DNA from 2 places in the Allobosea sp. 05T422_2 genome. Region 1 is predicted to be linked to the other one. Evidence: predicted binding sites of a transcription regulator. Region 1 holds the regulator's gene; the other holds the start of a gene.
The links. The regulator PhoB, encoded in region 1, activates phosphate uptake and scavenging genes when phosphate is short. The targets are predictions, from matches to a motif close to TGTCATNNANCTGTCAT.
Positions count from the first base shown of each region.

Region 2: the regulator PhoB is predicted to act here: its motif matches at 1,843-1,859, upstream of AC1DJT_RS26430 (CorA family divalent cation transporter).

Region 1 covers NZ_JBFTLD010000067.1:21,506-25,685, reverse strand. Annotated here, with positions in the region: gene pstB (phosphate ABC transporter ATP-binding protein PstB) at 65-865, shown strand; gene phoU (phosphate signaling complex protein PhoU) at 914-1,633, shown strand; gene phoB (phosphate regulon transcriptional regulator PhoB) at 1,667-2,365, shown strand; gene AC1DJT_RS14300 (YnfA family protein) at 2,485-2,805, opposite strand; gene AC1DJT_RS14295 (TIGR03862 family flavoprotein) at 2,880-4,097, shown strand; gene greA (transcription elongation factor GreA) at 4,107-4,180, opposite strand, start outside.
Region 2 covers NZ_JBFTLD010000203.1:6,840-11,019, reverse strand. Annotated here, with positions in the region: gene dmeF (CDF family Co(II)/Ni(II) efflux transporter DmeF) at 1-854, shown strand, start outside; gene AC1DJT_RS26430 (CorA family divalent cation transporter) at 779-1,774, opposite strand; gene AC1DJT_RS26425 (glycoside hydrolase family 25 protein) at 1,880-2,848, opposite strand; gene AC1DJT_RS26420 (glycoside hydrolase family 25 protein) at 2,957-3,889, opposite strand; gene mgtE (magnesium transporter) at 3,967-4,180, opposite strand, start outside.

The DNA of each region.
Region 1 (4,180 bases):
TCGTGCGGGGCGGCAAATGAACGGCCTTAAACCCTCGTCGCGTTCGATCTGAAGGAACAAGTCGATGCTTTCGACGCTGGAACTGAGCCCGCAAGCGCTTGATGCCGAGGCCCCCGTCCGGATCGCGGTCAAGAACCTCGATTTCTACTACGGCGAGCACAAGGCGCTGAAGAACATCAATCTCGACTTCCGGGACCGCCATGTCACTGCCCTGATCGGACCGTCGGGCTGCGGCAAGTCGACCCTGCTGCGCATTTTCAACCGGATCTACTCGCTTTATCCCGAGCAGCGCGCCACCGGCGAGATCCTGCTCGACGGCCGCAACGTCATCAGCAACGATATCGATGTGAACGAGCTGCGCTCGCGCGTCGGCATGGTGTTCCAGAAGCCGACGCCCTTCCCGATGTCGATCTACGACAATGTCGCATTCGGCATCCGCCTCTACGAGAAGCCACCGAAATCCGAGCTCGATGACCGCGTCGAGGGTGCGCTGCGCCGTTCCGCGCTCTGGGACGAGGTCAAGGACAAGCTGAAGACCTCCGGCATGGGCCTGTCCGGCGGCCAGCAGCAGCGCCTCTGCATTGCGCGGACCATTGCCCAGAAGCCGGAAGTCATCCTGTTCGACGAGCCGACCTCGGCGCTCGATCCGATCTCGACCGGCAAGATCGAGGACCTGCTCGAGCAGCTCAAGACCGACTTCACCATCGTCATCGTCACCCACAACATGCAGCAGGCGGCGCGTATCTCGCAGTACACCGCCTTCATGTATCTCGGTGAGGTGATCGAATTCGACGCCACCAACACCATCTTCATGAACCCGCACAAGAAGCAGACGCAGGACTACGTCACCGGCCGCTTCGGCTGAACCGGCGCCCAGCCTTCCAACTGCTTTGCCGACAAAGGATACGCCGCGATGACTGATCACATCGTCCGCTCATATGATGCCGATCTCGAGGGGATCCGCCGCAGCCTGGCCGAGATGGGGGGCATGTCGGAGCGCATGCTCGGCGATTCGACAGTCGCCCTGGTGCGCCGCGACACCGGGCTGGCACAGAAGGTCATCAGCGCCGACCAGCGCCTCGACAATCTGCAGCGCGAGGTAGAGGAGAAGGCGGTGCTCACCATCGCCCGGCGCCAGCCGCTCGCCAACGACCTGCGCGAGCTGATCTCCGCCATCCGCATCGCCGCCGATATCGAGCGTGTCGGCGATCTCGCCAAGAATATCGCCAAGCGCGCGGTCGCCATCTCCGGCCAGTTCCAGCCGCCGTCGCGCGCGGTCGTCGGCCTCGAGCATATGAGCCGCCTGGTTCAGGCCCAGCTCAAGGACGTGCTCGACGCTTACGCCGTCAGCAACGAGCAGAAGGCCATGGAGGTCTGGCGCCGCGACGATGAGATCGACGCGCTCTATACCTCGCTCTTCCGCGAGCTGCTCACCTATATGATGGAAGACCCGCGCAACATCACCTTCTGCACGCATCTCCTGTTCTGCGCCAAGAATGTCGAGCGCATCGGCGACCACACCACCAACATCGCCGAGACGATCCACTATCTCGTCACGGGCGAAGCCTTGGACGCAGCCCGCCCGAAGCTCGACACGACCAATATCCTTCTGGACGCCGCCACCGGTGAGTGACCGGCGCCCGACACCTTTGGGACCGAGTGAGACATGCCTGCACGCATCCTGATCGTTGAGGACGAAGAGCCGCTGACCCTGTTGCTGCGCTACAATCTCGAAGCCGAGGGCTTCGAGGTCGACAGCGTCGCGCGTGGCGACGATGCCGAGCTGCATCTGCGCGATCATACGCCGGACCTCGTGCTGCTCGACTGGATGCTGCCGGGCCTTTCCGGCATCGAGCTCTGCCGGAGGCTGCGGACCCGTCGCGATACCGAGCGGGTGCCGATCATCATGCTCACCGCCCGCGGCGAGGAAACCGAGCGTGTGCGCGGCCTCGCCACCGGGGCCGACGACTATGTCGTCAAGCCGTTCTCGCTGCCCGAGCTGATCGCCCGCATCCAGGCGTTGCTACGCCGCGCCAAGCCGGGTCATGTCGCCGGCCTGTTGGCCGCCGGCGATCTCGAACTCGACCGCACCACCCGCCGTGTCCGCCGCTCAGGCAGCGAGCTGCATCTCGGCCCGACCGAGTTCCGCCTGCTCGAATTCCTGATGCAGGCGCCGGGGCGGGTCTATTCCCGGGCCCAGCTGCTCGACGCGGTCTGGGGCCGCGACGTCTATATCGACGAGCGCACCGTCGACGTCCATGTCGGCCGGCTGCGCAAGGCGATCACTCCTGACAACGCCAAGGACCCGCTGCGGACCGTGCGCGGTGCCGGCTATGCCTTCGACGAGACCTTTGCGCGGAGCTGAGACTTGGATCATCGGGGACTTGGATCATCGGGCCGGATATCGAATCCGCCCGACGATCTAACCGTCTATGGTTGCATCGGCCTTCCCGAAAACCGCAATCCACCTTTCGGGCCGATACCCTAGCGCGGCCCTGCGATAATAATCGCCGCGCCGGCGAGGCAGATCAGCCCACCGATAATGTCCCAGCGGTCGGGGCGAAAGCCTTCCACGGCCCAGAGCCAGGCGAGCGAACTGACGATGTAGACGCCGCCATAGGCGGCATAGGCCCGTCCGGCGGCTTCGCTCTCCGCCAGCGTCAGCAGCCAGGCGAACAGGGCGAGCGAAAACAGTCCGGGTACGAGCCACCAGATGGGCTTGTCGAGCCGGAGCCAGCCCCAGAACGCGAAACAGCCGGCGATTTCGAGAATGGCTGCGCCGAAATAGGCGGCGATGGTCGGCATGGTTCGTCCCTGTCGATGGCCTTCGGGGCGGGATTACCCTTGACCGCAGGGCGCGCTGACGGCAAGCCGGACCGATGCCCACACATCACGTCGCCATTATTGGAGCAGGGCCCTCCGGGCTGATCGCGGCCGAGCGCCTTGCGGCAGCCGGGGACACCGTCACGATCTACGATCGCATGCCCTCGCCGGCCCGCAAATTCCTGCTGGCCGGGCGCGGCGGATTGAACCTTACCCATTCCGAACCGCTCGACAGGTTCCTGCCCCGCTATCGCGATGCGCAAGCCTGGCTGGAGCCGGCCATTCGCGCCTTCCCGCCACAATCCCTGCGCGACTGGGCCGATGCGCTCGGGCAGGACACGTTCGTCGGCAGCAGCGGCCGCGTCTTCCCGCGCGCCATGAAGGCCTCGCCCCTGCTGCGGGCATGGCTGCGCCGGCTCGATGGTCTCGGCGTCGCCTTCGCGCCTGGGCAGCGCTGGACCGGCTGGAGCGAAGCGGGAGCTCTGACGTTCCGGAGCCGCGATGGCGCCGATGTCGAGGCGCGGCCCGACGCGACGCTGCTCGCGCTCGGCGGTGCGAGCTGGCCACGGCTGGGTTCGGATGGTGGCTGGGCACCCTTGTTGGCGGCGCGCGGCGTTGCGATCGCGCCGCTGCGCCCGGCCAATGGCGGTTTCACGGTCGATTGGTCCCAGACCATGCGAGAGCGTTTTGCCGGAGTACCGTTGAAGCGCATCGTCCTGAGCTTCGGCGGCCAATCCGTGCCCGGCGAGGCGATGATCGATGCGACGGGTCTGGAAGGCGGCGCGGTCTATGCACTCTCTGCCCCGATTCGCGAGACGATCCTGCGCGAGGGCAGGGCGGTCATCACCATCGATCTGAGGCCCGATCACGAGGCGGCACTGCTGGTCCAGCGCCTCGCGCATCGTCGCAAGGGCGTGACGCTGAGCAATCATCTGCGCAAGGCTGCAGGTCTTGCTCCATCCGCGATTGCGCTGCTGCGCGAAGCGGCGAAGGGGCCACTCCCCGAAGACGCGGAGAGGCTGGCCGCACTGATCAAGGCCGCGCCTCTGGTGCTCACCGGTCTCAGACCGATCGAGCGGGCGATCTCCACCGCCGGTGGCGTCGCCGCGGCCGAGGTCGAGGAAGGCTTCATGCTGAAACGCTTGCCCGGTACCTTTGTCGCAGGCGAGATGCTGGATTGGGAGGCGCCGACCGGCGGCTATCTGCTGCAGGCCTGTTTCGCGACCGGAGTCGCAGCTGCAGCAGGGATTCAGGCCTGGCTCGCGGATAGCTGAACGATCGCCTCAGGAGATCGCGATGATCTCGACCGCCTCAGTGCCGATGCTGACGCTCTCGCCAATGCCCTTGCCCATCAGCG
Region 2 (4,180 bases), on a different contig from region 1:
CGCGGCGCCACGCCCGCGACCCACGCTTCAGCTTCGGCACCGGCAAGCTCGGCGACCTCGCAGCCTTCGCGAGCGCGCTCGTCCTGGCGCTGGTCGCCCTGTTCATCGGTTGGGAATCGGTGATGCGGCTTGTCCAGCCGGTGCCGATCGTCTTCGGGCAGGCGATTGCCGTCGCGGTTCTGGGCCTTGCGGTCAATCTCGCCAGCGCCTGGTTGCTGAAGGGCGAACACGGACATGACCATGGCCCTGCGCATCACCATGACCATCACCATCATGCGCATGGTGGCGCGGACCACAATCACCATCATGACCACCACGCCGGGAGTGGGCGGGATCATAATCTCCAGGCGGCCTATCTGCATGTGCTGGCGGATGCCTTCACCTCCGTGCTTGCCATCGTCGCGCTGCTCGGCGGCAGCCTCTATGGCTGGGTCTGGCTCGACCCGGCGGTGGGCATCGTCGGCGCGCTGGTGATCGCGCATTGGTMGTTCGGATTGCTGCGCGCCTCGGGAGCGGTGCTGCTCGATACTGTGCCCGACAAGGCTCTCGCCGCCGGCATCGAGGCGCGACTCACCGCCGAGGGCGCAGAGGTTGCCGACCTGCATCTCTGGCAGGTTGGGCCAGGGCATTGCTCGGCGATCGTCTCGGTCGTGGCCACTGATCCGAAGCCGCCCGCAGCCTACAAGGCACTGCTCGCCGGGTTGCCGATGCTGTCCCATGTCACCGTCGAGGAACCCGCGCATCGCCGCGCTGTGATGCATCAGGAGCCCGCCCGGGCTCAGTGGATCATGTCGCGGCGCTTGAGCAGTAGATACACGCTGAGCGCTGCCAGGGCGCACAGGATCACGACATAGACAAAGCCCCATTCGTTCTCGAGGAAGGGCAGGCYCTTGGTGTTGACGCCGAACAGGCCGGTGATCAGCGTCGCCGGCATCAGCGTCGCGGTCAGGATCGAGAGCACATAGAGATGGCTGTTGGTCTGGGCGGTCAGGCGCGAGGCAATCTCGTCCTGCAGCAGGCGGGCGCGCTGCTGCACGATCTGGACGTCGGTCAGCATGGTGTCGACGCGCTGCAGCAGGCGGCTGGCGGCGCTCTTCACGGTCTCCGGCGCAGCCCGTGTCGAGGCATTTTCGGAGAAGCGACGGAAGAGCTGGTGCAGGCCGTTGAGCTGGCGGTGCAGCCTCACCGTCCGCCGGCGGATCAACCCTAACCGGCGCGCCTCGTCGCTGACGCGCTCGTCGATGACATGGTCCTCGATCGAGTCGGTGTCCTCTGTCAGCTGCATCACCGCTTCGGCCACATCCTCGATGACGAACTCGATGATGCGCTCGAACAGCATCACCGGCGAGCTCGCCCGGTAGCCGGCCTCCAAGGCGTCGCGCGTCAGGCGCGTTGCCTGCATGGCCTGTCTCCGACCTGTCAGCAGAAACCGGTCGGCGATGATCCAGTGCAGCATGCCCATCTCGTCGGCGGGGCTGTCGACCTCGCGGATCTGGTCGAAGGTAATGCCCCAGGCGAAGTCACGATTGTGATGGAGGCGCTGGTGATCGTCCTGGGTCAGGAACAGGGTCTGCGCCTCGGCGGGCAGAGCGGTGCAATCGGCGACCCATTGCTTGGCGCGGCCATGCACGAGATCGAGATGGATCCAGACGAACTCGGCCTCGGGGAGGGCAAGGTCGGGCATCTCGCGGCGAGGAAGGAGATGCGCACGGCCGTCGGAATCAAAATGGTAGACCCAGACGAACCCGGCCCGGGATTGCAGATCATGGAGCATTCCGGCCACGCCCTGGCGGGCGATTTCTCATCAGAGGTTGCGCTGCCCGGGATCAGGGCGCGCGTCTCATGACAGCTTCGTGACAGCGCAGCGGGTGCCGCAAAGTCAATCGCGGGCGAGAGAGCCGGTCACTTGTGGATCACGGTTGGCGGTCGCCTTGCCCGGGACGCGCGCGGGAGGCAGCATCTTGAGCGTCGCGCCTCCGGCAGCCTGCGGCGCCTTGGAGCCGGCCGATGTCGCAGGTGCGCGGTTGCCGGCAACCTTCGGCTCGCCACCCCGCCACTTCCGGGCGCCGATGTCGAAACGGCCCTCGCGCCAGGCTGCGAATTCCCGCTCGGACCCGAAGAACGCGTTGCGGTCGACATCGCMGGTTATGCCGGGCACGCGTCCTGTGGTGGTGAACTGCCAGAATTCCCATTTGCTACGCTCATAGCGATGGCGCAGTGGGGCCGCGGTTGAGCGCAGCCAGTAGGGATGATCGTTGAACTCGCCTTCCAGCACATCCTCGTGGAAGGTGATGTCGGTATAGATGATCGGCTTCTTGCCAGTGTGTTCCTGCAGGCCCTTCAGCATCTCGCTGATCTTGGCCAGCGCCTTCTCGCGCGGGATCTTCTTGCCGCAGCTCTCCGACTCGCCGTTCCATTCGACATCGAGCACAGGCGGCAGGGCATCCGGGTCCTTCGGGATATGCCGCTTGAACCAGCGCACCTGATCCTTGGCCGGGCGGCACCAATAGACGAAATGGTAGGCACCGCGCGCTACGCCGGCCTTCTTCGCCCCCTCCCAGTTCTTGCGGAAATTGGGGTCGAGGTGGTCGCCGCCCTCGGTCGCCTTGATGAAGGCAAAGCGGGTGCCGGCATCCTTGACCTTGGCCCAGTCGATCTCGCCCTGCCAGCGCGAAATGTCGATGCCCTGGATAGCCTGGCGGCGTGCATCGCGGACGCCGTGATGGGGCGAGGCGTCGCCCTTCTTGGGATAGAGCGCGAGGGCAGGGCCGGAGCAGCCGAGTGCAAGGCCGAGAACTGCAAGAAAGCACCGCAGTCCCTTGTAATCGGTCTTCATACGCGCCGGCATCCGCCCCTCCTGCATGCAAACAGTGGTGCGGCAGTCGTGGTTAAGGCGCGGTAAGCGTTCGCTCGGATGCGAGCGGATGATTTCAGGGTTGGTTAACCGGCGCGCCCGCTATCCGCCGATCTGCAGCGAGGACGGCACCGGCTGCAGCGCGCCGGGTATGACCGGGGCGGGCGGAGCCTGGCTGACCGGAGGCTCGAATTCCGGATCATTGACGATGCTGGGGCTGGGTTGCGCCGGAGAGGCGCGCCGCTTGGTCCACTGCCTCCGGCCGATGTCGAACTCGCCGTTGATCCAGCCGATGAACTGCTCTTCGTCGCCGAAGAACGCGTTGCGGTCGACATCGCCCCTGATGCCCGGCACGCGGCCGGTCGTGGTGAATTGCCAGAAGGCCCAGGGGCGGTTCTCGTAGCGTGTCTCGGGCTTCGCTGCCGTCGAGCGGATCCAGTAGGGATATTCGTTGAACTGCCCTTCCAGCACGTCCTTATGGAAGGTGATGTCGGTATAGATGATCGGCTTCTTGCCGGTGAGCTGCTCGAGCTCGGTCAGCATCAGCTGGATCTTCTCCAGTGCCAGCGAGCGGTCGATCTTCTGCGGGCAGGTCTTGGAATGGCCATTCCACTCGACATCGAGCACCGGCGGCAAGGCGCCGGGGTCGTTCGGGATATGCTGCTTGAACCAGACTGCCTGCTCATGGGCGGGGCGGCACCAGAAGACGAAGTGGTAGGCTCCGCGCGGCACGCCGGCCCGGCGCGCGCCTTCCCAGTTGCGCAGAAAGGAGGGGTCGATGTGGTCGCCGCCCTCCGTCGCCTTCATGTAGACGAAGCGGGTGCCGGCGCCCTTGACCGCGGCCCAGTCGATCTCGCCTTGCCAGCGCGAGATATCGATGCCCTGGACGGCATAGTTCAGGGCGCTCGCGACGCCGGGATGCGGCCGGGCATCGCCCTTCTGCGGATATCGGCCCTCGAACGCCACGCAGCCGCCAAGGACCGCGAGCGCGGCGACGGCGACGGCGAGAAATGGGGCTGAACGGAGGCGGGACATGCGACGGGCGATCATCTCGCGGAGAATTGCGGAGAAAACTTGACGCCCGGTTTACGTTACCGAAGTTTTTGCTTTCGTCACCCCAGGCCGAGCAGAAGTGTGGCGATCCCCAGAAAGGCGAAGAAGCCGACCACGTCGGTGACCGTCGTGACGAAGGTTCCGGACGCAATCGCCGGATCGATGTCGAGTTTGTCGAGTGCCAGTGGAATGAGGACGCCGGCAATGGCGGCCGAGATCAGGGTGACGACCATCGCGATCGCGATGACGGCGCCGAGGCCCGCGCTCCCGAAC